3 regions of the Moritella sp. 28 genome follow, and region 3 is predicted to be linked to each of the others. Evidence: predicted binding sites of a transcription regulator. Region 3 holds the regulator's gene; each other region holds the start of a gene.
The links. Region 3 encodes FliA, which starts transcription of late flagellar genes. Its sites were predicted from a motif close to CTAAAGNTNNNNNNNNNNNNGCCGATA; they were not measured.

Region 1 (11,104 bases), 410 kb from region 3:
AAGCACCGAACGAATTAGCCCGTTATATCGCTGAAAAAGGCTCAATTACAATTGATGGTATCAGTTTAACTATTAATGAAATTGACGGCGCTAAATTCAAATTGACGATCGTACCGCATACTGCATTAGAAACAACGATAGAAAGTTATGTAGTCGGTCGTAAAGTTAACCTAGAAGTAGATGTTATTGCCCGTTATTTAGAACGCATCATGCTAGGTGATAAAGCCGCTGAATCAAGTACTCCTGAGCAGGGCATCACTATGGATTTTCTTGCGAGTAATGGGTTTTTAAAGTAAAACATCTATTCACGATCAGTTTTTAATTGTTATAAAAGGGCTATGAGCATGGCACTAAGTCGTATTGAAGATATTATTGAAGACATCCGCCAAGGTAAAATGGTTATCTTGATGGATGATGAAGATCGCGAGAATGAAGGTGATCTGATCATGGCCGCTGACAAAGTAACGCCAGAAGCGATTAACTTTATGGCGACACACGGTCGCGGTTTAATTTGTCTAACGTTAACCAAAGCGCGTGTAGAAAAACTGCAATTACCTCTGATGGTTCAAGATAATACGGCACAATTCTCAACTAATTTCACAGTGTCGATTGAAGCGGCTGAAGGCGTGACTACTGGTATCTCTGCTACTGACCGTGCGGTCACTGTATTATCTGCGGTTGCTGGCGATGCGAAACCGGCTGATATTGTTATGCCAGGGCATATTTTCCCACTTGCAGCACAAGACGGCGGTGTACTAACACGTGCAGGTCATACTGAAGCGGGTTGTGACCTTGCACGTCTAGCTGGTTGTGAGCCTGCTGGTGTTATTGTTGAGATCCTAAAAGATGACGGTGAAATGGCGCGTCGTCCTGATCTAGAAATCTTCGCAGAAAAACACGGCCTTAAATTGGGCACTGTGGCTGATTTAATTGAGTACCGTAACAGTAATGAAACCACCATTGAACGTGTCGCGGAATGTAAACTACCAACCGAACACGGTGATTTTGATTTAGTGACTTACCGTGACACTATTGATAATCAAGTTCACTATGCACTACGTAAAGGTGATGTTGTTGCCCAACAGCCAACATTAGTACGTGTGCATGTACAAAATACCATGACAGATATTTTGCATACCGACCGTGCGAGTCAAATCTCATGGTCATTAGCGGATGCGATGGCACGTATCGGTCGTGATGGTGGTGTAATGGTTATCTTAGGCAATGAAGAAAACTCTAACGATATCATTGAAAAAGTGAAACAGTTTGCTCAAGAAGATAAAGGCGAAACACAGCCAAAAGCAAAATGGCAGGGTACTTCACGCCGTGTCGGTGTAGGCTCTCAAATTTTAGCTGATATGGGCGTGTCTAAGATGAAGCTATTAAGCTCAGACAAACGTTACCATTCACTATCTGGCTTTGGCCTAGAAGTTGTCGAATATATCTCTAAATAAGTTTTAGAGATAGGCGTAGAATAAGTTTGCTTGCTGGCGAAAGCTTGGTACAATCCGAGCCCTTTCGTCAGCCGATTCATAATAATTAAAATTGGCCGTAAAATTACGCGCCGTGATATAGGATTTGTACACATGAAAGTTATCGAAGGAAATGTTCCTGCTCCAGAAGCAAAAATTGCAATTGTAATCTCTCGTTTTAACAGCTTCATCAATGAAAGTTTGTTAGCGGGTGCTGTCGATTCACTAAAACGTTTTGGCCAAGTTAGCGAAGACAACATCACTATTGTGCGTGTTCCTGGCGCTGTAGAATTACCGCTTGTTACTCAGCGTGTAGCTGCGACAAAACAGTTTGATGCAATTATTGCTTTAGGTACGGTAATTCGTGGTGGTACACCACATTTTGAATTCGTAGCTGGCGAATGTAATAAAGGTCTTGCTCAAGTTGCAATGGACTATGATGTTCCTGTTGCATTTGGTGTGTTAACAACAGATACAATTGAGCAAGCAATTGAGCGTGCTGGTACCAAGGCTGGTAATAAAGGGTCGGAGGCTGCTCTAAGTGCACTTGAAATGGTGAATGTTTTGCATCAAGTTGATGTATTATTGGAGAAAAAATGAAACCTTCGGAACGTAGTAAGGCACGTCAGTTTGCCACACAAGCAATTTATCAATGGCAAATGACGCAAGAAACTGTTGCAAATATTGAACACCAATTTGTAACAGATCAAGATTTTAGTGACACTGATGCAGTTTACTTCCGTGAATTGGTATTAGGCGTAAGCTTAAATCATGCTGAACTTGATGAGTTGATGAGCCCATTCCTATCTCGTCCTATGGATGATTTAGACTTGGTTGAGAAAGCGATTTTACGTCTTTCTACATTTGAGCTACTAAAGCGTCAAGATGTACCTTATAAAGTTGTGATCAATGAATCTATCGAATTAGCGAAAGATTTTGGTGCTGAAGATAGCCACAAATTCGTTAACGGCGTATTAGATAAAATTGTAAGTAAATTGCAATTACGTTTGAAAAAATAATTAAATTATTTTCTTCAATGCAAAAAAGCTAGCACAGGTTGCTGGCTTTTTTTATGCCTAAAATTCACACTCTAGACATTAATTAAAAATACAATTAGGCCTTAATTAAAAGTACAATAACAAGATTAATTGCAACCTATACCCAAGCCGCTTGGGTATCATAATGGATACAGCAGTACTATGGCGACAGGCGAGTTTGATTTAATTGGACAATATTTTACGAATAAATCGGTTTCACGTGACGATGTGATCACTGGAATCGGTGATGATTGTGCGATCTTGTCTGTGCCAGCGGGCAAACAGTTAGTCGTGACCACAGATACCATGGTCAGTGGTATTCATTTTCTTTGCGATGCGAACCCTGCGGATGTGGCGCACAAACTGGTTGCAGTGAACATCAGTGATATTGCCGCGATGGGGGGGCAACCTGCGTGGGCTTCATTGGCGCTCACTTTACCAAATTATGATTGTGAGTGGTTAACGGTTTTCAGTGATTGTTTACATCAACAATTACATCGTTATGGTGTGAGTTTGATTGGTGGTGATACTACGAAAGGCAATATGACGTTGACGCTTACTTTACAAGGTTTTGTTGATCAAGGTAAAGCGTTACCGAGGCACGGTGCCAAAGCTGGTGATTTAATTTATTGCAGTGGCTCGATTGGAGATGCAGCCGCAGGCTTAAAATTACTTATCGATGCGAATAACCCCGATAACGCTATCTCTGAAAATACCAATGAAGTAGTATTAACGGACTCCGAGAAAGGTTTTTTGATTGCTCGTCATCAACGTCCGACCGCAAGAGTCAGTACGGGTCAAGCGCTGGTTGATGTTGCAAGCAGCTGTATTGATCTGTCTGATGGCTTGGCGTCAGACTTGAAACATATACTTAATGCCTCTAGTCGTGCTTGTGGTACTAATCTGACGGCAAATATTGAGCTAACTGCGTTACCTTTATCAACAGCATTGCAAACTTATGTAAGTAACGCGTTATGGCCGCAGTATGCACTTGCTGGTGGTGATGATTATGAATTATTATTTACAGTATCGCCAGAGAATAGAGCACAACTAGAAAAAGTGATGGCTGAGCATGATTTACCATTTACGCATATTGGTGAAATAGCCAGTGTTTCGGCTGATCAACTTAAACAAATAGAGCAACAGAAACAACGAGAACCACAAATTAACTATTTTAACGACAAGCAATTAACCACGTTAGCTTTGCAAGGATGGGATCACTTCCAATGAAAAAAGATTTTTTATCGCCAGAATTACAAAAATTAAACTACGCTAACCCAGTGCATCTCGCTGCTGTTGGTTTTGGTAGTGGTTTATTTCCTAAAGCGCCTGGTACGATGGGAACGCTTGTTGCTATCCCTTTGTATTTGCTGATGACCAGCGTCTTAGAGTTGGGCTTATGGCAATATATCGGCATTGTCGCGTTGGCGTCTGTGATTGGTGTATATATTTGTGCAAGTGCCAGTAAAGCGATGGGCGTACACGATCATGGCGCCATCGTTTGGGATGAAATCGCCGGTTATGGCATTACTATGATTGCGGCCCCACAAGGCTGGGTTTGGGTTATTCTCGGTTTTGCGCTATTTCGATTTTTTGATATTGTGAAACCAGGACCGATTGGTTGGCTAGATAGAAATACTGATGGTGGTTTTGGTATTATGGTTGATGATGTACTGGCCGGTGTGTTTGCCTTAGCGAGCGTTCAGCTTATTTATTACATTACGCTATAAAATTCAAAAAGGCGCTACTTGATGTGAATCGAGTAGCGCCTTTTTATTAGCTATCAAGTTGTCATCGTTCGCTAGAATTAAAGCGCGATAAACGCCTTAATACTTGCTTCAATACCAAGATCGTCTAGGCCTAATTCAGCGTAGATCTCATCTTGAGTACCTTGGTGAATAAACTTATCTGGCAGACCTAAGTTTAATGTTGGTGTCATTAACTTATTCGCCATTAGGTATTCATTCACACCAGAGCCAGCGCCACCCATGATCGCGCCATCTTCAACTGTGACTAAGATATCATGGCTATTCGCCATCTCTGCTAACAGTACTTCATCCAATGGTTTGGCAAAGCGCATATCAACAACGGTCGCATTTAAACGTTCAGCCGCTGGCATCGCATTATGCATTAACGTACCGAAACATAAAATTGCCACTTTTTCGCCTTGACGACGAACGATACCTTTACCTATTTCAAATTCAGTAAATGCTTGCTCAACGTCAATGCCAGTACCGCTGCCACGAGGGTAACGTACGGCTGCAGGACCATTATACTGGTAGCCCGTATGCAGCATTTGACGACATTCATTTTCGTCACTTGGCGTCATGATCACCATTTTAGGAATACAGCGCATAAAGCTAATATCAAACGCACCTTGGTGTGTTTGACCATCGGCACCGACTAGACCTGCACGGTCAATGGCAAATAATACTGGAATATCCTGAATGGCCACATCGTGAATCAGCTGATCATAACCACGTTGTAAAAATGTAGAATAGATAGCAACCACAGGTTTATGACCACCAATCGCGAGACCTGCTGCGAAAGTCACACAGTGTTGTTCGGCAATTGCGACATCAAAATATTGCTTTGGATAAGTCTCAGAGAACTTGATCATACCCGAGCCAGCACCCATTGCCGGTGTTACAGCTGCGAGCTTGTTATCTGTTGCTGCAACGTCACATAACCAATTACCAAATACCTTTGAGAAAGTAGGCTTTGATGCGGCTGCGACTGGCAATGTATCTTCTTCTGGATTGAATTTAGGCACGGCATGGTAACCGAGCTGATCTTGCTCGGCAGGCGCGTAACCTTTCCCTTTTTTGGTGATTACGTGTAAGAATTGTGGGCCTTTAAGACTACGCATATTACGCAGTGTTTCAACCAAGCCATTCACATCATGACCATCAATCGGACCAATATAGTTAAATCCGAATTCTTCAAATAATGTGCTCGGTACCACCATGCCTTTTAAATGTTCTTCGGCGCGACGGGCAAGCTCTTTAATTGGTGGAATACCTGAAAGTACTCTCTTACCGTTTTCACGGAAGTTTGAGTAAGCAACACCAGACAATAATTTTGCTAAGTGTTTGTTTACCGCACCGACATTTTCTGAAATAGACATATCGTTATCATTTAAAATAACCAGTACGTCTTTGTCGATATGGCCTGCATGGTTTAACGCTTCAAATGCCATACCACCGGTAATGGCGCCATCACCAATAATGGCGACTGTTTTACGGTTTTTATCTTCTTGATCTGCAGCAACAGCAAGACCGAGAGCCGCGCTGATTGAGGTTGATGAGTGACCAACATTGAGATGGTCGTATTCACTTTCATCACGCCAAGGGAATGGATGTAGCCCCCCTTTTTGGCGGATCGTTGACATACGGTCACGACGACCCGTTAAAATTTTGTGTGGGTAGGCTTGATGACCTACATCCCATAATAATTTGTCGAATGGGGTATTGTAGACATAATGCAGGGCAACGGTTAATTCTACGACACCTAAGCCTGAAGCAAAGTGACCGCCACTTATACCGACAGTGTGTAGCAAATAGCTGCGCAGTTCATCACATAAGTCATCCAGACGATCCGCTGGTAATTGACGTAACTCTTCTGGGATGTCTGCTAATGCTAATGTAGGGTAATTCGAAATATCTAAGCTCATAATGTTTATAATTTTATACTTTGTTAGAATCTGTTACTTATTTCGCTCGATGATGTACTGCGTAAATAAAGCGAGAACGGTCGTATCATGCGGAATTGTTTCTAAGGCGAACATCGCTTGTTGATACAGTGCTTGGGCTTTTTCTTGTGCCCCAGCTAAACCGAGTAATGCAGGGTATGTTGATTTATTTAATTCAACATCTGAACCTTGAGGTTTACCGAGCGTTTCAGTATCACTGGTTATATCGAGAATGTCATCTTGTACTTGGAATGCTAAACCAATAGCATTGGACCATTTATCCAGCGCAGCTAATAATTCAACCGAGCAATGTGGTGATGCGAGGCAACCCAGTTTTGCTGCACAATTAATGAGTGCACCCGTTTTATTATTGTGGATAGCTTCTAGTTGTGCCAGTGAGATTTGTTTATCAGTCGCGGCGAGATCCATTGCTTGACCACCACACATACCGCTATAGCCACTTGCTTGGGTTAGCGATTTCAACATAGCCAAACGATTTTTTTCGGCTGCAGGTGCCAGTGCGCAATCAAGTAATAATTCAAAAGCAAAAGGTTGCAGTGCATCACCGGCTAAGATAGCGGTAGCATGGTCGAATTTAATATGGCAAGTCGGTTGACCACGGCGCAAATCATCATCGTCCATCGCGGGTAAATCATCATGAATTAATGAGTATGCATGAATTGATTCGATTGCGGCGGCTGGACCATCAAGGTCGCTAAGGTTTACGCCTAGCATTTCGCCGACGGCATATACGATCACTGGGCGAACACGTTTACCGCCTTGTAACAGACCATATTCCATCGCGGCTGCAAGTTGGGTGTCATGTGTTGGTAGCAAGTTTATTTGCTGTTGCAAATAGTCATTGATACGACCCTGATATTGGGTTATCGAAGTTGAAAGCTGCACTATTTAATTACTACTGTCAGAATTGAAGGGAGAAAGCGTTTGCTGGTCACCGTCGGCGAGTAATATGGCTACTTGCTGTTCAGCATGCTGAAGTTTCTGTGAGCTCGCGCGTGTTAAACTAATACCACGTTCAAATTGCTTTAACGCATTATCAAGCTCACAATCACCTTGCTCTAGACTGTTCACAATTGTCTCTAGCTCTGTGATAGACGCCTCGAACGTCATATTTTCTGGTTTTTTTACCGCCATCGGGTGTCCCTCTGATAATATACTCGGGTATTATACCCAAGTTAATAAGGTATAGACAGCTTAACTGTGCGATGCCAGTAATAAGCAGGATAAGATTACTTAAGAATTTAATTTGCTTGCCGATATAGATCAAGAATACACTCGCTATAAATATGATGATAATTTGCTTGGGATGGGGAATGTTGTGGATTTAGCAACTTTAATAGGATTAGTCGGCTCGTTTGCGTTTGTAGTGATGGCAATGGTGCTGGGTGGCGATATAAGTACGTTTGTTGATACGCAATCGATATTGATTGTATTTGTTGGTTCACTCTTTGTCGTATTAATGCATTTTAATTTTGGCCAGTTTTTAGCCGCAGCAAAAATTGCCGTAAAAGCATTCATGTTTAAAATTGATAAGCCTGAAGAGTTAATCGAACAAGCGGTTGAAATGGCGGACGCAGCGCGTAAAGGTGGGTTTTTAGCGCTTGAAGAAGCAGAAGTAAAAAATGAATTTATGCAAAAAGGCATCGACTTATTAGTGGATGGTCACGATGCAACTGTTGTTAGTCAGACATTGCAAAAAGACATTAAACTGACCACTGCTCGTCATAAAGCCGGAATTCATGTATTTAGTATGATCGGTGAAGTTGCTCCTGCGATGGGAATGATTGGTACCCTGATCGGTCTGGTGGCGATGTTATCAAACATGGATGATCCTAAATCGATTGGTCCTGCAATGGCTGTTGCTTTACTAACAACGTTATACGGCGCGGTTTTTGCGAATATGGTTGCCATCCCGATAGCGGGGAAATTGAAATTACGTTCAGAAGAAGAAATGCTGAATAATACCCTGATTATGGATGCAATTTTAGGTATTCAAGAAGGACGCAATCCGCGGGTTATCGAAAGCTTATTAAAGAATTACCTCCATTCATCAAAACGAGAAGTGGCGGATACTGACGTTTAGTTTACACCATGATGACAGCTAAATAAGTAGAGAGATAACGTATGTCTGATGAATGTGATTGCCCACCCCCTGGTCTCCCTGCGTGGATGGGTACCTTTGCCGATTTAATGAGCCTGTTAATGTGCTTCTTTGTATTACTATTGTCATTTTCAGAGATGGATGTAGTGAAATTTAAGCAGATTGCCGGGTCAATGCAGTTTGCTTTTGGTGTACAAAATCAAATTGATGTAAAGAATATCCCCAAGGGTACAACGGTGATTGCACAGGAATTTCGCCCTGGTCGACCGGACCCCACGCCGATTGAAACCATTATGCAGCACACCATTGATAATAGTGAAGCAGAGTTAGACTTCAAAGATGGCGAAGATCAAAACGCGGGTGGTAAGAACAAACGCGAAGAAGAAAGTAATGGTGGTAAATCACCAGAAACGTCGACCCGTGATAATACGCCAACTGAAAATGTCGAAGTAACGGAAGATACCAGTGAGCTAGTCAAGGCTCTCGCAGAAGCCTTAAAAGAAGAAGTCGATAGTGGTGGTGTTGAGGTTGAAAATTTGGGGCAGCAAATCATCATTCGTATTAATGAAAAGGGTTCATTTCCAGCTGGTTCAGCCTTTTTACAACCACGCTTTCGTCCCGTGATCCAAAAGGTCGCGCAGCTATTAGCAACGATACCAGGGATGATTACGGTTGCCGGACATACAGGTAAAGAAAAGTTACATTCTGAGCTTTATCGTTCTAAATGGGATTTGTCGAGCCAGCGTGCTGTTTCTGTGGCACATGAAATGTTAAAGGTTAAAGAGTTCAATGAGAACCGCTTGATCGTGCAGGGCATGGCTGATACCCAACCATTGACGGATAAAGAAAGTGAATTACGTCGTAACCGCCGTGTAGAAATTAGTATTATGCAAGGTAAAGCGAAACTCTCAGAGCCACTCAGTGTGATTACTAACAAGTAGTCTTCGTACTTTATTTGTTAGCTGTTTGACTCCGTACGTGCAAGTCTTTTACGGGCTAAGTTGCATAACGCGATCACTTGCTGTTGGGTGAAGTCTTGATTGTTTCCTTGGCATTCGCCACGATCGTCAATACGAAAGTTAGCCGGTGTATTTTGCAGTATAAAGGTTTGTTTTCGTGCCTCTTGTTGTGCTTCCGTTAAATATTGTTGAGCGGTTTGTTCGATTTGTTGCTGACGTTCAGTCGGGGACAAATCAGCATCGAGCTTTGCGACTGTTAGCATGTATTGATCGTAATTAATTTCCTGACCAAACATGGCATCTGTTTCTGCAATGGAAAATATTTTTTCGCGCATATCCTGGCGATCTTGCATTAAGGCTTCAACTGTTTGTAAGGTATTGCTCTTGGTCAAAGTATCTAGTTCGGGCAAATCTTGCAGTGCTGAGTTCTGCGCATGGAAATCTTGCATCTGTTGCTTGTAATCGACGTACTTATCTAATAATGCTAACGCTTGCTGTGCAGCAGGTTGTGGATAAACTTGTAAGATATATTGTTGCATACTGGTCAGTAGTTCGGGAGAGGTTAAGTCACCTTCTGAACTGAAAAAATAATCAAATAATACTTTAATATCATGATTTAAAATAAGCTGATTATCATTATTTATGTGAAGTAAACTGCTTGGATCGGTATTTTTCAATGACTTTGGCATGTTAATCTGAGCGAAAGAAACCGCACTTGTGGTGCTTGTGTTATTGTTTTTTTGATTGAGAGTCATTTTATTACGTAAGATAATCGATGATGCGAAGCTTGTTTTTGCTTCGACTACGACGTTCTCTTTCATTGTTATTGTATGTGGTGGCGTGATGTCTGTGTTACTCGTATTATCACTATATAAATAAATACTCGTACCACTGATAATAAATAGACTGATAATGGCCGCAGATTTGTTGATGTTTTGCATTCTATCATCCTGATAAAGACCAAAACCGCGCTATTTTAAGCTTTGGTCTGTGAACATTCATGTCGCGTTATTCGATTGCTTTATTTCTATTTTGATTTAATTGCTTAATACGCAAATACTACAAGCCTTGCTGCGCAAGCATATTGGCATGTTTCGTGTAGATTGCTGGGATATTTAATTTCCAGCTACCGAGTCCCATTAATTGATTAATTGCATCAAAGTGATTGGCGTTATAATCGAGTTTGATGACTTGACCAATCGCTTGACCACATACTGGTACTAGTCCGTCCCATTGGAAGCCACCTTCGTCTTTGTATTCAGGTACAAATAGACCAAATATAGGTACTAACATTGAGTCGAGCGGATCAAGTAAGTTGGTGCTGTATTGATTACCGCCCCAAGAGAAGTACTTAATACCGTTAGATTCTGTCTGACCGTAGAAGCTTGGGTCTGCCTCACCCTGTTCACCATTATTAATTGTCATGCAGTCTTGGGTTGGCATCACCGCCATGTCGGTAAACGTTGCTGCATACTGTGCAACTTGCTCTCGATCTGTCGCCTGCGCAAGACGTAATAGGTCTTGACCGCCACGCTCAGGGCTATCGTAATCACCGTCAGCTGCATCGTCTTTTGCAGACAATAACTCGAGGGTATTAAATACAAAGTTAATCAGGGGGACACCTAGCTTCTCAATCATGCTGCCTTCTTCAAATGCTTCTCTGAATCCATCTGAGAAATGGGTACCTTTATTCATCGCATGGGATGTGGATACTGACGCAATACGATCTGTAAGACGTTCGTCATTGGCGGCAAAGCGTGAGGCGAGGGCGCCTTGACTGTGAGCGATAAGATTGACTTTTTCAGCGCCAGTTAATGCTAAAA
Region 2 (11,104 bases), 2.5 Mb from region 3:
AGGGTAATATGCAAAATATAAATAGATATTCAATATTGGCTATTATTGGAGGTGGTTTGCTGGCTATGATGATCCATATCAATAGCCAACTTGCGCTAGAAACATCCGCAATAAACGCTTCATGGTTGGCGCATGGTTTAGGTGGTCTGCTGGCGTTGGGACTTTACCATGTGGTCATTAAAGCCGTAAGTTTACCTACTCCAATTAAAAGTGATGTACCTAAGTTATTTTACTTAGGGGGATTACCCGGCGCACTTACCGTTATCCTTGCTTCGGTAACCGTGAATAGCGCTATTGGCTTATCAGGAACACTGGCTCTAGGATTAATCGGACAACTTATCTGTTCTATTTTCTGTGAAGCATTAGGATTATTTGGATTAAGAAAAAGGAAATTAACTCTTTTAGAATTGCTTCCTATCTCATTGGTAGTTTTCGGTTCAATACTCATTATTTCTCAGAGGTATTAAAATGACCCTTTATATTTTTATCGCATTATTGAACGGATTTTGTATCGCGATAAGCCGTATATTGAACGGACAATTAGCCACCTACAGTGGAGCATTTAGGGCTTCATATATAAATCACCTAACAGGTTTTTTATTTCTTTCAATTGTAATGTTTGCATTGCGAGAGACTCCTCAACTTTCGAGCGGTTCAAATATGGTCGTTTACTTTGGAGGGTTTATTGGGGCTTTTTATGTGGTAATTAATAGCCTTGTCATGAGCCATCTAGGTTCTACGAGTACAATGATTTTAGTTATTGCTGGTCAAATGTGCTTTGGTTTGTTTTTGGACTCATCGTCAAGCTCAACCAGTGAACTACTTATTAAAGTACTTGGTGTTATTTTTATTGTTATAGGGGTTTCTCTAAAGGAAGTAATAAAATACAAGCACACGAGTCTTGCGCCTTAGTCATAGCGCGCTTTATGTTAGGTAAAGTCTAAGTTGATAACAGACTTAGATTTTGTTTGCTCTTTTCTTCTCTTGCATACGCTGGATGTTGAACTCTTTTCTCAATTCTGTTTTACGCTCTGCTTGTTGTTCAGATAGTGGGAAGTTTTCTAGCTCGGTAAAGGTATCGGCTATTTTCTTGGTTACTTCTGGCCATGGTCGCTCGACTTTGACGAGTAGCGCGATACACACTTGCACTTTATTCAGCGCTGCACCAGTATTGAGTGGCGCGATAGAAAGTGCGGTTTCAAAGTGTTGTAATGCAAGGTCAAGTTTACCTTCAGTAAATGCTTCAATACCCAGTTTGTTGTGGTGCTGAAATTGAACCTCTTTACTGTCTTCTTCACCACTGATACTAGCAAGTAACTTTTCGCTGTGTACGTTAGAGTGTTGAATATAAGGCTGCAGCTTTTCAGCAAATTCAAATTCTTCTAACTCGACAAGTAGATTAACCAGTTGTGGCCCTAACCATTCTGGTGTGCCTTCGGGTTCGGTTAAATACGCTTCATTACTTTTTAGCAGGGTGTGTTTCGCTTTAACTTGGTTGCCTTTCACATTATGAATAGACGCTAAACTGTAACCTTCCAATGCCAATAATTCATCTTCTTCTACATAGGGGTGTTGTTGCGAAGAACGGTGAAACAAACCGCTAATCTCTTGTAACAAGCGGCCTTGTTTAAATTTGTCTTCTTCATTTTTCGCGACAAGAATAATAGCTTGAACATAATTAATCAGATGTTGGGGAGCTTGATGTATGGTGTTTTTGGTCTGCATTAAAATAGCGAAAAAGGCTTCTTTGGCTATCGTATTCATATTTGTATCAAGTGCCAATTCTGCGAGTAGTCCTTGACGCTCTAATGACAAGTGGGAATGTTTGATCGCGCGTTGCACAATTTGCAGTGCTTTTTCACTGTCGCCACCATCCCTAAAGCAATGCGCTAACCAATCATAACCATCTAGCAGCATCGGATTATACTTAATGATGTCTGATAATAGTGGGATCGCTTGCTGGTAGTTTTTCTCTAGATAATATACTCGACCTAACAGCAATTGTGCTTGGGTATGCGGGTGGTCCTCTATAAACTCTTCTAAGATAGTACGCGCTTCAGCGTACTTTTCCTTTTCAATTAATAGCTCTGCTTTAAACAAACGACAGAAATTACGATAGCGTGCAGAGTAGATTATTGCGTTATCACATTCTTCCATTGCCTGAGCAAAATCGTCATCCTTAATTGCTTGGTAGATCGGCAGCAGAGCCTCTTTTTTATTGAATGCTTTTTGAATACGTAAATTAAGTTCGTTTTGTGAAAACGGCTTCATTAAATAATCATCGGGTGTCATTTGAATTGCGCTTAATACAATCGCTTTCGAATTATCACCTGTGACTAAGAAAAATACGGTATGGATAGGTAATAAGTTATCCATTTTTAATGTTTCAAATAGCTGACGTCCATTAAGGCCAGAGCCAAGATTGTAATCAACTAACAGTAAATCATAGGTATTGTGACGGCATAATTTTAATGCGTCTTCGGCACTTCCCACATGTGTGACATCTTTTGCCCCGAAGTTAAGCAACATGGTTTTGAGCATGATCTGAAAAGCACGTTGGTCATCAACAATGAGTACGTGTTTGTTTCGATAGTCAAAATTTTGATTCATGTTTATTTAAAACTCAAGGGTTATGGGTAAATTTAGACGTGAATGATTAGCATTCACCACAATAACAGGTATGCATAATACTGTCTTGAGAGGAGCGCTATTTTGTTAATCAGAACTGTCAACTGGGTGTTTTTTGTGCGAAGGAATTATCACAAAACCATACTGTTAATTGCCTTATTAAGCAAATAGTATTGAGAAAATCATTGTGTTATATAGTGGTTTTATTGATGTTTTAGAAGGTATATTACAAAGATAAGATGTGCTAATTAGCATTGGTGGGAATAAATCGTATAGAGAGTGGTGGAGGGAGAAGGATTCGAACCTTCGAAGGCTGAGCCGTCAGATTTACAGTCTGATCCCTTTGGCCACTCGGGAACCCCTCCACATTATTCTCTATTTTTGTCATCTATTACTAGATGGATATTTTACGATGATGACTGTTTTTACATTGACCAGAATGTAAAATCATCAAAGTAGAATGATGGTGGAGGGAGAAGGATTCGAACCTTCGAAGGCTGAGCCGTCAGATTTACAGTCTGATCCCTTTGGCCACTCGGGAACCCCTCCACAAGTAATGCTTTTTCATCTACTCGCATTGGTAGATGTTGTATTCACTTTGTCGATGACTTTAAGACCTATTTTAAGGCATATTTAAGATATAGTACATTGGCCACAACGTACTTCTTATTTCAAGTTATCAGCAAAGCTAAATGATGGTGGAGGGAGAAGGATTCGAACCTTCGAAGGCTGAGCCGTCAGATTTACAGTCTGATCCCTTTGGCCACTCGGGAACCCCTCCACAAGTAATGCTTTTTCATCTACTCGCATTGGTAGATGTTGTATTCACTTTGTCGATGACTTTAAGACCTATTTTAAGGCATATTTAAGATATAGTACATTGGCCACAACGTACTTCTTATTTCAAGTTATCAGCAAAGCTAAATGATGGTGGAGGGAGAAGGATTCGAACCTTCGAAGGCTGAGCCGTCAGATTTACAGTCTGATCCCTTTGGCCACTCGGGAACCCCTCCACAAGTAATGCTTTTTCATCTACTCGCATTGGTAGATGTTGTATTCACTTTGTCGATGACTTTAAGACCTATTTTAAGGCATATTTAAGATATAGTACATTGGCCACAACGTACTTCTTATTTCAAGTCATCAGCAAAGCTAAATGATGGTGGAGGGAGAAGGATTCGAACCTTCGAAGGCTGAGCCGTCAGATTTACAGTCTGATCCCTTTGGCCACTCGGGAACCCCTCCACGAGTAATTCTTTTTTCATCTAAAGGTTAGATGTTATTATTATGTCGACTTTTATATCATTTTAAAAATGAGTTTTATGTAATCAGCATAACGTAAATATTGTGGTGGAGGGAGAAGGATTCGAACCTTCGAAGGCTGAGCCGTCAGATTTACAGTCTGATCCCTTTGGCCACTCGGGAACCCCTCCACAAGTACGAAACGGATAGTATCAGAAAATGTCTGTATGTGAATAAAAAAATCGAATAAATAGCTAAATATTTATAAAAACAGGTCGATAACTTACTAGTTGATTATTTCGTGGCAAAATTTGGTTGTTCTGCGCGCAATATTGTTCAAGAGGTAACTTATTTACGTTCAATCGATACGACAACATGCCTTAATTGATGAGCTGCAACTTGGCCAGCAGTTAAACAAATGTACTTTAAATGGTGATAGAGCGAAGTTTTCTCTGTTATTAAGTATGTTGTCATCTGATATTACAGATCAGAAACAAATCGAAGTTAAGCATACTGCCGTTGATACGTCAGCGTATGATGCTGCGCGAATCGCAAGGTTAAATGAATACGCTGCAAACAGTAATATGGCCGCATTGCGTTTAGAGATCTGCTTTTCACCTGAAGTCGGTACAGGGGTGGGTGATGCTAAATATGTGGCAGAGTCTGTACTACAAAACAGTTCTCACTTATTACAGCAAAAATTAGCGCACGATTCGCTAATTAAACCAACGGCGAACGAGCGGGCTCAAGCAGCGCAATCTACCACTTCCACTCAAGATCTTGTATTACCACTGGAGAACCAATCGAGTATGGCAAGCTTGTTAGATGTATTAAATAGTTATGATGCTGATAAGCCGCTAAAAATAACAGCGTTTGGTTAGTCTTTTTCAACACCTTACTGAATTTTAGTTTATCACCAGATTGTGAATAAAATCACGATGCTTATATAAGAAAGGTTTAATATAAAAAACGAGTCTAAAGCAAGACTTGCTTAACATTATGATTAAGATTTATTATGGTCACCAAGGTGATGGGGTGCCACCTACTTAACCGCCAATTGTTGGCTGATGACTCCTATTAAATTTGAAAACAAGTGAATCTGTAAAATAGCATTAACTGAATAGTGACGACATTTATTTGTTGGTACTATTATTTGTTGGTACTGTTATTTACACCACGATGACACCTTGTTTTCCTAAATCTAATAGGAAAATTGTATGCACTACTCTTCTGACATTCAATCAATGTGCCCGATTCAACGCGGCGATCTCCATGCATCTGCTCCCATCCCAATTGAAGGCCGAATGGTCAATCCTAAAGAAGTTATTGCGATTTCAGGCTTAAGTCACGGTGTCGGAACTTGTGCGCCTCAGCAAGGTGCTGCCAAACTCACTCTCAATGTTAAAGAAGGCATTATTGAAGAAGCCTTAATTGAAACAATTGGTTGTTCTGGCATGACTCAATCAGCTGCGATGGCTGCGGAAATTATAACTGGCAAGACGATTCTTGAAGCAATGAATACTGATTTGGTGTGCGATGCTATCAATGTTGCAATGCGTGAGATCTTCCTCCAGTTTGCTTATGGTCGTAGTCAATCCGCGTTTTCTGAAGGTGGACTAGAAATTGGTGCGGCTTTAGAAGATCTGGGCCAAACTCAACGCAGTCAAGTTGGTACTAGTTATGCGACAAGCGCAAAAGGCGTTCGTTACATGGAAATTGCAGAAGGTTACGTTACTAAGTTAGGGTTGGATGAAAATAATGAAGTGATTGGTTATGAATATGTAAACCTTGGGAAAATGATGAAATCCGTCAACAAAGGTGTCCAAGCAGATGATGCCATGAAATCTGCTGCAGGTACATATGGTCGTTTTGACGACGCCGTTAAAACGATCAATCCACGTGAAGCTTAATCTAAGGATACTATTATGACTAATCGCACTATTACAAACCCAATTACAGCACTACTAAACGAAATGAACTTGTCTTCAATTGAAGATGCTTATCAATATTGCCTCGCTAAAGGAATTGACTCTAAATTTTTAGTGATGGAAACGCAGCCTATCGCATTTGATAGTGCCGCTGATGCTTATACCGTTGGCACTGCATTGGCATTATATCGTCAAGCAAGTTCAGCTGAAGAGGCTGCCAATATTATTGGTGAAGGACTGCAATCATTCACAAAAGAGGGGAGTGTTGCTCGACAACGTCAAGTCGGTATTGGGCATGGTGCACTTGCTGCTCGATTATTGAATGAAGAAAGCCAATGTTTTGCATTTCTTGCTGGTCATGAGTCTTTCGCTGCAGCAGAGGGGGCGATCAAAATTGCGCTGAATGTGAATAAATCTCGTCAATCACCCCTTAAAGTTATTTTAAATGGTTTGGGTAAAGATGCCGCATATCTGATCTCTCGTATCAATGGTTTTACGTATGTCAGAACTCAATTTGATTATCAAACGGGTGAGTTAAAAGAAGTTCGCCGTCGTTCATTTTCAACTGGTCCTCGCGGTGACATTCTTTGTTATGGCGCTGATGATGTACGTGAAGGTGTTGCTATTATGCATGCCGCTGGTGTTGATGTGAGTATTACGGGTAACTCCACAAATCCCACTCGATTCCAACACCCTGTCGCGGGTATTTATAAATCAGAGTGTATCCGAGCGGGTCATCCTTACTTCTCGGTAGCCTCGGGTGGTGGCACGGGTCGTACTTTACATCCTGATAATGTTGCTGCAGGCCCTGCGTCATATGGTATGACTGATACAATGGGACGTATGCATGCTGATGCACAATTTGCTGGTAGTTCGTCGGTGCCATCTCATGTTGCTATGATGGGGTTTATTGGCATGGGTAACAACCCAATGGTTGGTGCAACGGTAGCATTAGGCGTTGAGGTTGATCAGTTACTAAACCGATAAAAATAGATAACGGTAAACGTAAATCGCTCTCTCCTCAAAAACGGAATTTCAGGTTAAAAATTGTTTTCAATTTTTTTAAGATAGTATACAAAATAAGGCTAGATTGTTACACAGCGTTAACATATTATGACTTTATATCAATAAATGTCAGGTTATAGCGGTACTTAGTTGTATTGAGATAACTAAATTGGATTAACAATGGTGAAAATAATGTCTGAGCTAAGTAGTTCTGTAGAAACAGAAGGCAAGTCAGGCTCAATGGCTCAAGATGATATCGTCTATGCACATATCTTTGATGCCATTCTTGAACGTCGTCTTCCGCCTGGAACAAAATTAAATGAAGAAGCATTGGGTGATATTTTTAGTGTAAGTCGCACTATTATACGTCGTGCATTATTACGCTTGTCACACGAACAAGTGGTGGTGATCCGTCCTAACCGCGGTGCTATTGTTGCATCGCCTTCTGTCGAAGAAGCAAAACAAGTCTTTATTGCTCGGCATACACTCGAAGATGCTATTACTAAGCTTGCTATTGAGAATGCATCAAATAAGCAGATCACGCATTTACGTCAATTAATAGTGGAAGAAAATGAAGCCTCCAAACAAGGTGATTTAGGTAAAGCGATCCGTTTATCGGGTGAATTTCATCTAAAGTTGGCTGAAATGTCTGGTAATGTGCCTTTATTTAATTTCCAGCGTAGCTTGGTATCGTTAAGCTCGCTGATTATTGCGCAATACGAAGTCGCGACGAGTACGCATTGTGTATTGGATGAGCACAGTGAGTTACTCGATGCGATTGAAGAAAAAGATGCTGAAAAAGCCTGCTTATTAATGCGTGAACATTTAAAACATATCGAGTCTAAACTGAATTTAGATGGCGAGACCGTTTCCAGCGATCTACATGTTGTCTTTTCTAATGTGCTAAATAAAAAATAAAATAACGCTAATTTTTATAATATTGTATACAAACAATGCCAAGTTCGATGTAACTTGGCATTGTTATTTCTGCCTGCCATACCTATAGCCTTATCTAATCTTCACTATAATTGTATATATAACCCTTAAATTATTTTATTAAATTGTTTCTCAATTGTTATTTTTATGTGACAATAAGTTGACTTTAGAGTCAGGTTTCTAATTTAATAGGCTCAATTAGTCAGTCAAAACACAGCTAGAAATAAAAAATAATAGCAATTAATGTGAATGTCAATGTTACGGAATAACGCAGGAGGTACGATTTGATTAAGTTCCTACTTAACCAAAAGATGTGTCAGGTATCTGACCTTTCACCTAACACCACGGTACTCAACTTCTTACGTCAGGAAGAAGCGAAGAAAGGTACTAAAGAAGGTTGTGCATCAGGAGACTGCGGTGCATGTACCGTTGTACTTGGTGATGTTGTCGATGGGCGGATCCGCTATACATCAGTAAATGCGTGTATTACGTTTATATCCGCATTGCATGGTAAGCAATTGATCACGGTCGAAGATCTTAAATCAAAAGACGGTGCCTTACATCAGGTGCAACAAGCACTTGTTGATTTTAACGGTACCCAATGTGGTTATTGTACCCCTGGATTTGTAATGTCGATGTTTGCATTAAGCAAGAATACCCCGTCAGCCGACAAGCATGCTATTTTTGAAGCATTAGCAGGTAACCTATGTCGTTGTACTGGTTATCGTTCAATTATTGATTCGGCAATAGCGTTAGCAGAGCAAGAGCATATTGTTGATGCGTTTGAATGCCTAGAAAGTGAAACGGTTGCGAAACTTAGTACCATTGAGCGCAACGGGACACAAGAATTAACGGGTAACGGCCAATCATCTTACTCGCCTGATAATGTGGCTGAGTTGGCGGCGTTATTAGTGAAACACCCTGATGCTAGTATTGTTGCCGGCGGTACAGATTTAGCCTTGGAAGTGACCCAATTCCATCGTCCTATTAATACCTTGATTTCGGTTGGCAACGTGGCAGAGATGAAAGATATCAGTGTGACTGATACCCATATCGAAATTGGTGCTGCACGCAGCTTAACGGATAGTTACAGTACTTTGGCATTATACTTCCCAGATTTTGGTGAATTATTACATCGCTTTGCTTCGCTGCAAGTCCGTAACCAAGGAACGCTCGGTGGCAACATAGGTAACGCATCGCCAATTGGTGATACACCGCCAGCATTAATCGCGCTGAATGCACAAGTTGAATTACGTTGCGGTGATGATGTGCGCTTAATAGATTTAGAAGATTACTTCATTGGTTATAAGATAACAGCGCAAAAAGCAGCGGAATTTATTACCAAAATTGTCATTCCATTACCGACGTCAGAACAAGTATTCGGTATTTATAAACTATCAAAACGTATTGATGATGACATTTCAGCTGTGTTAGCTGCATTTAATATAACCTTGAAAAATAATGTTATTACGGATGTGCGCTTAGCATTTGGGGGGATGGCTGCGACGCCGATGCGTGCGCAACATGCTGAGAAGGTATTACTGGGTGCAGTGTGGGAATACGACAGTATTTATACGGCGATGCAAGCGTTAGATGAAGACTTTTCACCCTTATCTGATTTTCGTGCAAGTAAAGAATATCGTTCACTAGCAGCTAAGAATCTACTGAAGAAATTTTATTTAGAACAGCAAAGTACAACAATTGAAACGCGGGTAACGTCTTATGTCTAATCACAATAAAGTGCAACCATCACAGCAGCAATTGTTAGTGCAAGCGAATCGTTCAATCAAGACTGGTGTGGGTAAAAATGTAAAACATGAAAGTGCCGGTATTCAGGTGACGGGCGAAGCGGTTTATGTCGATGATCGTCTTGAATACCCTAATCAGTTACATGTGTATGTACGCATGAGTGATGTGGCACATGCCAATATTACGAAAATTGATTTAACACCGTGTTATGAATTTGACGGTGTGGAATTAGCGATTGAAGCCAAAGATGTTCCGGGCGAGCTCGATATCGGTGCTATTTTACCGGGCGATCCATTATTAGCCGACGGTAAAGTGGAGTACCTTGGTCAGGCTGTGATTGCTGTCGCGGCCAATTCGATGGAGATTGCCCGTCAAGCGGCACAAGCGGCAATTATTGAATACGAAGAGCTACCTGCGATTTTAGATGTGGAAGAAGCATTAGCCAAAAAGAGCTTTGTGACTGAATCGCATCAACAAAAACGCGGTGATTCGGCTGCGGCATTGTCAGCAGCTAAGCATATTTTAGAAGGTAGTATTCATATTGGTGGCCAAGAGCATTTCTATTTAGAAACGCAAGCTGCGTCAGTGATGCCAACAGAAGATGGTGGTATGATCGTTTATGCGTCTACGCAAAATCCAACTGAAGTACAAAAATTGGTTGCCGAAGTAATTGGTGTACCTATGCATAAAGTCGTGATTGATATGCGCCGTATGGGCGGTGGTTTTGGTGGTAAAGAGACCCAAGCAGCAGGTCCTGCGTGTTTATGTGCGGTGTTTGCTAAGTTAACGGGGCGGCCAACTAAGATCCGTTTACCGCGTGTTGAAGACATGATGATGACAGGTAAACGTCATCCTTTCTTTAATCAATACAAAGTTGGTTTTAATGATGATGGTCAAATAAATGGTATTGAAATCATCGTGGCGAGTAACTGTGGTTATTCACCGGATCTATCAAGTTCGATCACTGACCGTGCGATGTTCCACTCAGATAATGCCTACTATTTAGGTGACGCGACAATCATTGGTCACCGTTGCAAAACTAATACCGCATCAAATACTGCATTCCGTGGCTTTGGTGGCCCTCAAGGTATGATAACGATTGAACACATTATGGATGAAATTGCCGGTAAGTTAGGTAAAGATCCATTGGATGTACGTAAAGTGAATTTTTATGGCACCGAAGACAGAAACGTTACGCATTACTATCAAAAAGTAGAAGACAATTTTATTCATGATTTGGTTGCAGACCTTGAAGCAACAAGTGAGTATGCCGCGCGTCGTGAAGCGATTGACGAATACAATAAAAATAGCCCGATTTTGAAAAAAGGTATCTCGTTAACACCGGTTAAATTTGGTATTTCGTTTACTGCTACCTTCTTGAACCAAGCGGGCGCATTACTGCATGTTTATACTGACGGCAGTATGCAGTTAAGCCATGGTGGTACCGAAATGGGCCAAGGGCTTAATACTAAAGTGGCGCAAATTGTCGCGCAAGAATTCCAAGTAGATATTGAGCATATTCAAATTACCTCGGCGAATACCAGTAAAGTACCGAATACTTCACCGACAGCTGCATCGTCAGGTACGGATTTAAATGGTAAAGCGGCACAAAATGC
Region 3 (11,104 bases):
AGAAGAGAAAACCAATATGCCAGAAGATGCAGATATTAAAGCGAGTTTGAATGATCAGAAAGATCTTGATTGGGAGGATGTTAAACCCGTAGATACGATCGGTCTGGAAGTTGGCTACCGACTTATTCCCATGGTTGATAAGAGCCAAGGTGGTGAGTTATTAAACCGTATTAAAGGTGTTCGTAAGAAGCTTTCTCAAGAATTAGGTTTTTTGGTGCCCGCAGTGCATATTCGTGACAACCTCGAATTACCACCAAATTGTTATAGTATTAATATTATGGGAGTTTCAAATGGCGAAATTGAAATTTTCCATGATAAAGAGTTAGCCATTAATCCGGGTCAGGTATATGGCAAGATTGATGGTATTTCAACCATAGACCCCGCTTTTGGCCTGCCTGCTTTATGGATCAATCCTCAACAGCGTGATCAAGCGCAAACCTTGGGTTATACAGCTGTTGACTCAGCTACAGTTGTTGCGACACACTTGAGTCAGTTACTACTGAACAATGCTGCGCAATTACTCGGTTATGAAGAAGTGCAGAATTTATTAGATGTATTAGCGAAAACACATCCTAAATTGGTCGAAAGTTTAGTCCCTGAAATTTTACCGTTAGGGGTTGTTGTGAAGGTGTTGAAAGGGCTATTACATGATAACGTGCCAATTCGAGATATTCGCACCATTGTTGAAACAATGGCTGAATATGGTACTAAAACGCAAGATCCAGAAGTGTTGATTTCTGCTTGCCGTGTAAGCTTACGCCGCATGATTGTTCAGGATATAAATGGTATCGACAGTGAATTACCTGTCGTGACACTGGCCCCTGAATTAGAGCAAATATTACACCAGTCTTTACAGGCTGCTGGTAGTGAAGGTGCGGGTATTGAACCTGGTTTAGCTGAACGGATGCAAACCTCATTAACAGAGGTGGCACAAAATCAAGAATTAGCGGGACAACCGGCGATCTTACTTACCTCTGGGGTATTAAGGTCAACATTAGCGAAATTTGTGAAATACTCAATACCCTCATTACGCGTATTATCATATCAAGAAGTACCTGATGATAAACAGATTCGAATTGTCAGTGTTGTTGGTCAATAACACGTAAATAAAAATTTAAGTAGCGAACAGAACTAAGGATGTTAAGTTGAAAATAAAGCGCTTTTTTGCCAAAGATATGCGAGCGGCATTGGCTGAGGTCAAAGAGGTTCTTGGCCCCGACGCTGTTATTATGTCTAACAAAAAGGTCACCGGTGGCATTGAAATAGTTGCTGCTGTGGATTTCTCTGAAAGTAAGCCTGTCGCACCTGAAAAAGTAAGCGAACCAAAAACTGTAGCAAATAAATCAGAACGTCAACTTTCTGAAGACTCCGTCAATTTATCGGCATCTAAATTCAACTTCAAAAAATTAATGAATAATGAACTGTCACAGCAAGCAGAACCAGAGCGACCCGTCGCGCCAAATGACTCATTAGCGAGCTTATTGGCACGTCAGCAAGAACATAAACAGCAAATGTCACAAGCAATCAATAACGATGATAATACGCGTGAAAAAAATAATTGGGATACCAGTTTTTTAAAGAAACCGGTCGCTCGTCGCTTTGCTGAACGCCCAAATACTGCTCCGGCGACACTCGCAGAACAAAATGAAATGCGTGATGGTATGGCGCGCTCTTCTCAACAAGCTGGTTATAAGCAGTTTGAGTCGACTACACCGAAAAGTGACAACCAACAAGACATGAGTGCGATGAAGGCTGAGCTTGCCTCAATTCGAAAGTTGCTTGAGCACCAAGTCTCAGGATTACAGTGGCAGGAAGTTGAACGTAATGAACCTATTCGTGCTATGTTGATCAAACATCTTGTTAAGATTGGTTTTACCGAAGAGGTTGCAGACCAACTCGCTAACTGTGTGGCTGAAAACTGTTCGATTGAGTCGGCTTGGGATCAGATCGAAGCGTTACTGACGGACAGTGTGCTCATTGCGCAAGATGATATTTTGGGTAAAGGTGGTGCTGTTGCATTAGTTGGCCCAACCGGCGTGGGAAAAACGACAACTATCGCCAAATTAGCGGCAAAATTTGCCATGTTGCATGGCTCAGAGAATGTTGCGTTGATTACTACTGATACATATCGTATTGGTGCTCACGAACAATTGGCGACTTACGGGCGTATTATGGGGTGTGTTGTTAAGGTTGCCCGTGATGAAGCAGAGTTGGCACAATACTTGTATCAGTTAAGAAGTAAACGTTTAGTCTTGATTGATACTGCCGGGATGGGACAGCGTGACAAGCGTTTATCCGAACAGTTAGATACATTAGTTAATAATGAAAAAGTCGTGATTCGTAACTATTTGGTTGTCCCTGCAACTGCGCAGCGTAGGGTTGTACAAGAAACATTAGAGCATTTTCATCATATTCCGTTAGCGGGCTGTATTTTAAGTAAAGTGGATGAAAGTTTAAGCTTAGGTGAGATTTTAAGTGTACTAATACAACATGAACTACCGATTGCATATATAACAAATGGGCAAAGGGTTCCTGAAGATATAGACTCAGCCAATGCACAGCAATTAGTTCGTACTGTATTTAACAGAGATACGCTAGAAGAACAAAACGATACGCATTTTTGGTTAGGCGATGATAAATAGTAATGAATAAAAATATTTTTTTCGATCAAGCAAGTGGTCTAAGACAAATGAGTAATAACAAAAAAGTTAAAGTCATTGCCGTTTCAGGTGGTAAAGGTGGCGTAGGTAAAACTAACGTAACACTGAACATGGCAGTATCACTCGCGGCCCAAGGTAAGCGAGTCATGGTTTTAGATGCCGATCTTGGGTTGGCAAATGTCGATGTTTTACTCGGTTTACGCGTACATAAAAATATTTCTCACGTTATTTCGGGTGAATGTACATTAGATGATATTTTGATTGAAGGTCCGAATGGGATCTTAATCGCACCGGCAACATCTGGTACGCGTTCGATGGTTGAATTATCAGTACAAGAGCACGCGGGTCTAATTCGTGCTTTTGCTGAATTGAAAACACCTATTGATGTATTACTGGTTGATACCGCCGCCGGTATTTCGGACATGGTATTAAGTTTTTGTCGCGCGTCACAAGACATTTTAATGGTGGTTTGCGATGAACCGACATCTATCACGGATGCTTATGCGTTAATTAAGTTATTATCAAAAGAACACGGTGTTCATCGTTTTAAAATTGTGGCCAATATGGTGCGTAGTTTACGTGAAGGCCAAGAATTATTTACTAAATTGACACGTGTAACGGACCGATTTTTAGATGCAACATTAGAGCTTGTTGCTTGTATTCCGTTTGATAACAGTGTTCGTCAAGCCGTTCGTAAACAGAAAGTGGTTGTAGAAGCATTTCCAAAAGCGCCCGCTTCATTGGCGTTTAGAGCGTTAGCAAGTCGAGCTGCAACTTGGCCAGTACCGAATAAAGTCGGCGGTCATTTGGAGTTCTTCATTGAGAACCTGTTTGAAAACAAAGCTAGGGTAGAAGATTGAAGTGAATAAGGCATCCGCTTACAGCAACATCCAGTCGCAACAGAGTCATGCTGTTGAGCAATTCGGTTTTTTAGTAAAACGAATTGCCCATCACTTGCTTCTCCGTTTGCCGCCGAGTGTTCAGTTAGATGATTTAATCCAGTCGGGTATGATTGGATTACTGGATGCTGCGCGCAACTTTGATGGCTCTAAAGGCGCTAGCTTTGAAACTTATGCTGGTATTCGTATCCGCGGCTCAATGATTGATGAAATGAGACGTGGGGATTGGGTCCCAAGATCGGTGCATAAAAATGGCCGTGATATTGCTGCTGCCATTGACCGTATCGAAAAACAAACGGGTACGGATGCAAAAGATACGGATGTTGCTGAAGAATTAGGCGTAAACCTGACTGACTACCATAGTATGTTGATGGATGTTAATAGTGGGCATATATTGGCGGTCGAAGATTTGACCGCGAGTAATGAAGATGCCTATTCAATTTACGAAGGAAAATCAAGCACTCCTTGTGCTGATTTTTCTGAGCTACGTTTTCAGCAAGCATTAGCAAACTGCATTAAAACACTACCCGAAAGAGAAAGCTTAGTCTTATCGCTTTATTACGATGAAGAGTTAAATCTAAGAGAGATCGGGGAAGTACTCAGTGTCAGCGAGTCTCGTGTGAGTCAAATACACAGCCAAGCGATGCATCGAGTGAAAGCGCGCATGCATGCTTGGTTAGATGACTAAGTTTAATTGGTACTATTTATCTAGTACTTGAATATTGAAGTAAGATATTTATGGGATCAGGGACTGTGAATATTGTAATTACTTATTTTGGAGAACAACTTGAAAAAGCAAATTAAAATTCTTATTGTCGATGATTTTTCTACGATGAGACGCATCATTAAAAACTTACTTCGTGATCTTGGTTTTAGCAATACCTATGAGGCGGACGACGGCAACACGGCATTACCTATGCTAAAAAATGGCGATTATGATTTTGTTGTCACTGATTGGAATATGCCTGGTATGCAAGGTATTGATCTACTTAAAGAGATCCGTAAAGACCAAGCGCTATGTCATATCCCAGTACTAATGGTTACGGCTGAAGCGAAGCGTGAACAGATTATTGAAGCTGCTCAATCAGGTGTGAATGGTTACATTATTAAACCATTTACAGCGGCGACACTAAAAGAAAAATTAGAGAAGATCTTCGAACGAATTCAATAAGCAAGGATGCGCATGAGTGAACAACAAGAATCGTTGATTTCATTAGAAGACGCTAAAGAACTGGTGACACTGCTAGAGTGTGGTCAGGTAGAAATGGCAAATGAAATAATTACTAAAATTCAGAATACAAATTCAGATGCACTATTTGAAAAAGTGGGTGTGTTAACACGTCAATTACATGATTCATTAGAAGATTTCCAGTTAGATACACGTATTGAAAGCTTAGCTAACGATGAGTTTCCTGATGCTCGAGAGCGTTTGAATTATGTTATTGAGATGACGGATAAAGCGGCAAACAGAACGATGGATGCAGTTGAATCCTGCTTACCAATTGCTGATAGTTTTAACGACCGCATTCAACAAGTGATGCCAAATTGGAAGAACTTGATGAGTCGTGATTTACAATTGGGTCAATTTAAAGAACTTTGTAAATTATTAGACGATTTTCTTCAAGTTTCAGTATCTGATGCCGATAGTTTAAGACAGTATTTAACTGAAATTCTCATGGCGCAAGATTTTCAAGATTTGACTGGTCAAATGATCCGTCGCGTGATTAATTTAGTACAAGAAGTTGAAGTTAAATTAGTTGAAATGTTGACTATGTTTGGTGAGGCTTCAAAACCACTAAATGTAATGACAGAATCAGTTAAAAGTGAAATAAGTGGCATTGAGGCGGAAGGTCCAATCATGAATGCGAGTGAACGCGTTGATGTACTAGACGGCCAAAATGATGTTGATGATTTATTATCAAGTTTAGGATTTTAAGGGAGATATTGATGAGCTTTGATGTTGATGAAGATATTCTACAGGACTTCCTGATTGAAGCATCTGAAATTCTGGAGCTACTCTCTGAACAACTCGTTGATTTAGAAAAAAGCCCAGAAGACGCTGAGTTACTTAATGCAATTTTTAGGGGCTTTCATACCGTTAAAGGTGGCGCAGGATTTTTAGCATTATCAGAATTGGTTGATATTTGCCATGGTGCAGAAAATGTGTTCGATAGCCTGCGTAATGGCTTAAGAACAGTAACACCAGAGCTCATGGATGTCATTCTTAAATCTTTGGATTGTGTCAATGTGATGTTTGTAGCGATTCAAGAGCGTGAACCATTAATTGCTGCAGATGCGGAATTAATTCATCAACTTCATTTGCTTACCCAACCTGAAGCGACTCCAGCAGCAGTGATAGAAACTGTTGTTGAAGCCCCGAAGGTTGAAGCTCCGAAGGTCGCAGTACCTGCCGTATCAGCAAATAGTTCTGATATCGATGGTATGTCAGAACTTGAATTTGAACAATTGCTTGATGAACTACACGGTAAAGGTACAGCTCCTACAGCAATAAATACTGCTGATTCGAAGCCTACGACTGCAACTGTCGCGACCAGTTCCAATTCAGATTTTACAGATGATGAATTTGAAAAACTACTTGATGATCTGCATGGTGTTGGTCAGCATGCTAGCGCGACGAATATAAAAGCAACGTCAGCGCCTGTTGTTGCTACGCCGGCTGCTAGTAGCGGTGAACTCAATGACGATGATTTTGAAAACTTACTGGATGAATTATACGGTAAGGGTAATGCACCGAGTGCAGCTGCAGCAATCAAGAATGTAGTTAATGTTGCTGATTCTGTGGCAGATATCAAGCCCACGCCTGTTGCACAAACTGCAACTGCGGTTGCTACACCAGTAGAAAAAGTGGCTCCAGCTGCAACAATATCGACTGAAACCGTGGCTGTAAAAGCAGAGAAAAAAGCGAAGCCACAAGTTGATTCAACAGTGCGTGTAGATACTCGGACTCTCGATGAAATAATGAATATGGTCGGTGAGTTAGTCCTTGTCCGTAATCGTTTGGTGAGTTTAGGTATTTCAAGTAATGATGAAGATATGACGAAAGCTGTGTCTAATCTTGATGTTGTTACTGCCGACTTGCAAGGTGCGGTAATGAAAACACGTATGCAGCCAATCAAAAAAGTGTTTGGTCGTTTCCCGCGTGTCGTACGTGATTTAGCGCGTAGTTTATCAAAAGACATTAATCTTGAAATGATTGGTGAAGAAACCGATTTAGATAAAAACTTAGTGGAAGCACTTGCTGATCCACTGGTTCACTTAGTGAGAAACTCGGTGGATCATGGCGTTGAAATGCCAGATGTACGTGAAAAAAATGGCAAGCCGCGACAAGGGAAGATTACCTTATCAGCATCGCAAGAGGGCGATCATATTCGTCTCAAAATTGTAGATGATGGTGCGGGTATGGACCCTGAACGATTAAAAGATATTGCGGTGAACCGTGGTGTACTTGATGCTGATGCCGCAGCAAGGATCTCAGATAACGAAGCATACAACCTTATTTTTGCTCCAGGTTTCTCAACCAAAGATCAGATATCAGACATTTCTGGTCGTGGTGTTGGTATGGATGTGGTTAAGACGGGTATCAGTAAACTTAATGGTACAATCTCGATCGACTCAAAATTGGGTACTGGCACAACGATTGAAATTAAAGTGCCGTTAACACTGGCGATTTTACCAACCTTGATGGTCGAGGTGGGTAAGCAAATCTTTGCTTTACCATTGACGAGTGTGAATGAAATCTTCCACTTGGATTTAAATAAAACCCATGTAGTCGATAACCAATTGACCATTATTGTCAGAGAAAAAGCGATCCCATTATTTTATCTGCAGGATTGGTTAACTAAAATGGACCCACAAGCCACTACGCGTAATAATCGTGGATTAGGGCATGTGGTTATTGTTCAGCTCGGTATTAAGCAAGTTGGCTTTGTTGTCGATAGCCTTATTGGGCAAGAAGAAGTTGTTATTAAAGCGTTAGATAACTTATTGCAAGGCACGCCGGGTATGGCGGGAGCCACAATCACCAGTGATGGTGGTATTGCGCTGATTTTAGATATTCCAAGTCTCTTAAATCATTACGCAAAACGCTAATTTGTTGATGCAGGGGGAAACCCCTGTGTGCTTTTACATTGAAGTAAACACATTGAAGTAGATAGATTAGATGAAAATAAAAGTTTTAGTCGTTGATGATTCCAGTTTTTTCAGACGTAGAGTAAGTGAAATCATTAATGCAGATCCTGAAATGGAAGTGATTGATACTGCTAAAAATGGTGAAGAGGCTATTACTAAAGCGAAGTCTTTACGTCCTGACGTGATCACCATGGATATTGAAATGCCGGTTCTTGATGGTATTTCCGCTGTTAAAGCGATCATGAAAGATACACCTACACCCATTTTAATGTTTTCGTCATTGACACATCAAGGTGCTAAGTCAACGATTGCAGCATTAGAAGCGGGAGCGGCTAACTTCTTACCGAAAAAATTTGAAGATATAGCCAAAGACAAAGCGGAAGCGGTTCGATTACTACAACAAAACATTAAAGAAATTAGTAAACGTAGAAGTTTATTGAGAACACCGCGTATTTCACCAGCGACAGCACCGGCAGCAGTTCGCAGCGCGACAGTCGCAGCTGATAATCGTATTAATACAGCAACGTTACCGCGTAAAAGTGCTGATGCAAGTCGATTACATTCGGTGAATTCGGTGAATTCGGTGAATGTGAGGCATGTTGCTCATGTCGATAACGCGGCAGTTGAAGCTCGAACACCAGTTACTGCAAGCCGTGTAAAAAAACGTGCATCAGGTAAAAAATACAGTTTAATGGCTATCGGTGCTTCGACCGGCGGTCCTGTGGCATTACAAAATGTATTAACGCCTTTGCGCAGTGATTTTCCTCTGCCTATTTTGTTAATTCAACATATGCCTGCTACCTTTACTGCTGCATTTGCTGCACGACTGAATACCTTATGCCAAATTAAAGTAAAAGAAGCTGAGCATGGTGATCGTTTACAGCCTGGGGTTGCCTATTTAGCGCCTGGTGGTAAGCAGGTGCTGATTGAAAGCAAAGCGGGTGGTTTTACTTTAAAAGTAATGGAAAGTCCTGCGGGGATTAATTATAAACCGAGTGTTGATATTTCATTTGGTTCTGCGGCTCAGTCATATCACGATAAAGTATTAGCGATTGTACTCACGGGTATGGGCGCAGATGGACGTGATGGTGCTAAATTACTAAAACAAAAAGGCAGTACGATATGGGCGCAAGATGCACAGTCTTGTGTTGTTTATGGTATGCCACAAGCAATTGTGAACGCTGGTTTAGCTGATGAACAGGTGAATCTGCAACAAATTGCAGAGCGTATTAATATTGAAGTTGGCTGTCGATAACGACATGCAGACAAGGTAGGGTAAAGTTGAAAGTTTGGACTGTTGCTAATCAAAAAGGTGGTGTTGGTAAAACGACAACTGCAATCTCTTTAGCAGGCTTACTGGCAGAACAGGGGCAGCGAGTATTATTGATCGATACGGATCCGCATGCATCATTAACCAGTTATCTAAATTATGATAGTGATGATTTAACTGTCGGATTGTTTGACCTTTTTGTCGCAGCCAAATTGGATGCAGAGCTGGTTCATAATGCGATAATAGAAACGCCTTATAGCGGCATTAATTTATTACCTGCCACAATGTCACTGGCCACGTTAGATAGAACATTAGGGCATCGTGATGGTATGGGACTTATTCTTAAGAATATTATTACTTTAGTTACCGATGATTATGATTTTGTACTTATTGATTGTCCGCCTGTATTGGGTGTGATGATGGTGAATGCACTCGCCAGTTGTGATCGTATTTTAGTGCCAGTACAGACCGAATTCTTAGCATTAAAGGGCTTAGATCGCATGGTGAAAACCTTTGAAATTATGCAGCGTAGTTGTGCTAATAAATTTCAGTATACGGTCATTCCCACCATGTTTGATCGGCGAACTAAAGCATCGTTGATATCGTTACAAACCTTGCAGAACAATTATAGCAGCAATGTTTGGCGAGCTGTGATCCCTGTAGATACACAATTTAGAAATGCTAGCTTAAAACATATGCCGCCATCTATGTATACTCGAAGTAGCCGAGGTGTCGCAGCTTATGCCGCATTACTACAAGATTTACTGATTGAGGCAGAACAGGACCGAATGTATGGATAAGCACGCAAAGCATTCTGCGTTGGATGATTATTTTACATCCATGCTATCTGAGCCTGTTGTTGAAAAAACACAGGATGCTAAGGCTGCTGTAGAACAAACGGTAGTGCTCAAACCCACATTAAAAAAAGAGTTAACAAAAGATCCGCAGAAAGTGTTTGCACCCTTATTTTCTGAAATCGAACCAACGATAAAAAGTGACTTTAAAATACCTGAACCAGATGGTTCGGGGTCATTAAGCGATTTAGATCAGTTGTTAGGCTCTGTCATTGATATTGACTTGGCGGATATTGATTTATCGGTATTAGATAATGTCGATGCGACAGCAATACAGACTGTTCCTGATGTTGCTGTTGATGTTGATGTTGAAACTGAAAGCACTGATACTATGATAACTATCACACCTACAGATATTATCGTTAGTGAAACAGCGCTAATCATTGAGCCTGCAGAAAGTAATACTATCCTAGATAATCATGCGGAAAGTGTGTCAGGATCGGACGTTGAGCGAGTACAGGAATCTGAACCTGTTGAACAATGGAAGAATATTGAGTTAGAAGAGCACTTTCAAGCGCTGTTCTTTGAAGTCGCAGGTGTTATTTTTGCGGTGCCATTGACCGAGCTTGGTGGTATTCATCAAACCGAAACAATAAACAGCTTATTTGGTAAACCGGGTTGGTATTTAGGTCTTATGCAGCACCGAGAGCAGAAATTGAGTGTTGTCGATACTGCACAATGGGTTATGCCAGAGCAAAATATGGGCGAGATAGATTATAAATATCAGATCCAATTAAGTCAGTCGAATTGGGTACTAGGCTGCGAAAGCCTGCATGGTACTGAAACTTTAAACAGTAATGATATTAAATGGCGAAGTACACCTGGTAGTCGACCTTGGTTAGCTGGCATGGTTAAATCCCGCATGTGCGTATTATTACACGTAACCGAAATGATTAAATTGCTGGATAATGGCATCAATATTCATGGGCAATAGTAGAAGGAAATAAAACATGAGTCAGTCTCGAAACCTAGTGGAAAATGTAGCTGAAGATGAAGTATTACAATGGGTTACATTCAAGTTAGAGAATGAAGTCTACGGTATTAACGTAATGCAAGTACAAGAAGTATTACGCTATACAGAAATTGCTCCAGTGCCTGGTGCACCAAACTATGTGATTGGTATTATTAATTTACGTGGTAATGTTGTCACTGTGATTGATACACGTGTACGTTTTGGTTTGATGCCATCAGAAGTGAGTGAAAACTCACGTATTGTCATCATCGAAGCTGAAAAACAAGTGATTGGTATACTCGTTGACGGTGTTGCTGAAG

Region 1: a site for FliA is predicted at 7,454-7,480, ahead of pomA (flagellar motor protein PomA). Genes of this name have one in related genera too.
Region 2: a site for FliA is predicted at 4,125-4,151, ahead of HWV02_RS16155 (VC2046/SO_2500 family protein). Genes of this name have one in related genera too.

Annotation. Positions count from the first base shown of each region.
Region 1 is NZ_CP056121.1:739,880-750,983, forward strand. Features, by position in the region: gene HWV02_RS03405 (riboflavin synthase) at 1-296, shown strand, start outside; gene ribBA (bifunctional 3,4-dihydroxy-2-butanone-4-phosphate synthase/GTP cyclohydrolase II) at 345-1,454, shown strand; gene ribE (6,7-dimethyl-8-ribityllumazine synthase) at 1,587-2,072, shown strand; gene nusB (transcription antitermination factor NusB) at 2,069-2,491, shown strand; gene thiL (thiamine-phosphate kinase) at 2,672-3,739, shown strand; gene HWV02_RS03430 (phosphatidylglycerophosphatase A) at 3,736-4,239, shown strand; gene dxs (1-deoxy-D-xylulose-5-phosphate synthase) at 4,317-6,182, opposite strand; gene ispA ((2E,6E)-farnesyl diphosphate synthase) at 6,216-7,106, opposite strand; gene xseB (exodeoxyribonuclease VII small subunit) at 7,110-7,355, opposite strand; gene pomA (flagellar motor protein PomA) at 7,540-8,304, shown strand; gene HWV02_RS03455 (flagellar motor protein MotB) at 8,346-9,263, shown strand; gene HWV02_RS03460 (lipase secretion chaperone) at 9,281-10,222, opposite strand; gene HWV02_RS03465 (triacylglycerol lipase) at 10,341-11,104, opposite strand, start outside.
Region 2 is NZ_CP056121.1:3,656,808-3,667,911, reverse strand. Features, by position in the region: gene HWV02_RS16200 (DMT family transporter) at 9-467, shown strand; gene HWV02_RS16195 (DMT family transporter) at 469-912, shown strand; gene HWV02_RS16190 (response regulator) at 958-2,610, opposite strand; tRNA gene HWV02_RS16185 (tRNA-Tyr) at 2,909-2,993, opposite strand; tRNA gene HWV02_RS16180 (tRNA-Tyr) at 3,093-3,177, opposite strand; tRNA gene HWV02_RS16175 (tRNA-Tyr) at 3,325-3,409, opposite strand; tRNA gene HWV02_RS16170 (tRNA-Tyr) at 3,557-3,641, opposite strand; tRNA gene HWV02_RS16165 (tRNA-Tyr) at 3,789-3,873, opposite strand; tRNA gene HWV02_RS16160 (tRNA-Tyr) at 3,977-4,061, opposite strand; gene HWV02_RS16155 (VC2046/SO_2500 family protein) at 4,221-4,751, shown strand; fluoride riboswitch at 4,888-4,954, shown strand; gene HWV02_RS16150 (iron-sulfur cluster assembly scaffold protein) at 5,088-5,780, shown strand; gene HWV02_RS16145 (GGGtGRT protein) at 5,796-6,785, shown strand; gene HWV02_RS16140 (GntR family transcriptional regulator) at 6,996-7,721, shown strand; gene xdhA (xanthine dehydrogenase small subunit) at 8,024-9,469, shown strand; gene xdhB (xanthine dehydrogenase molybdopterin binding subunit) at 9,462-11,104, shown strand, end outside.
Region 3 is NZ_CP056121.1:1,152,307-1,163,410, forward strand. Features, by position in the region: gene flhA (flagellar biosynthesis protein FlhA) at 1-1,099, shown strand, start outside; gene flhF (flagellar biosynthesis protein FlhF) at 1,146-2,642, shown strand; gene HWV02_RS05310 (MinD/ParA family protein) at 2,645-3,520, shown strand; gene HWV02_RS05315 (RNA polymerase sigma factor FliA) at 3,522-4,247, shown strand; gene cheY (chemotaxis response regulator CheY) at 4,347-4,730, shown strand; gene HWV02_RS05325 (protein phosphatase CheZ) at 4,743-5,495, shown strand; gene HWV02_RS05330 (chemotaxis protein CheA) at 5,507-7,669, shown strand; gene HWV02_RS05335 (chemotaxis response regulator protein-glutamate methylesterase) at 7,740-8,963, shown strand; gene HWV02_RS05340 (ParA family protein) at 8,990-9,778, shown strand; gene HWV02_RS05345 (chemotaxis protein CheW) at 9,771-10,766, shown strand; gene HWV02_RS05350 (chemotaxis protein CheW) at 10,783-11,104, shown strand, end outside.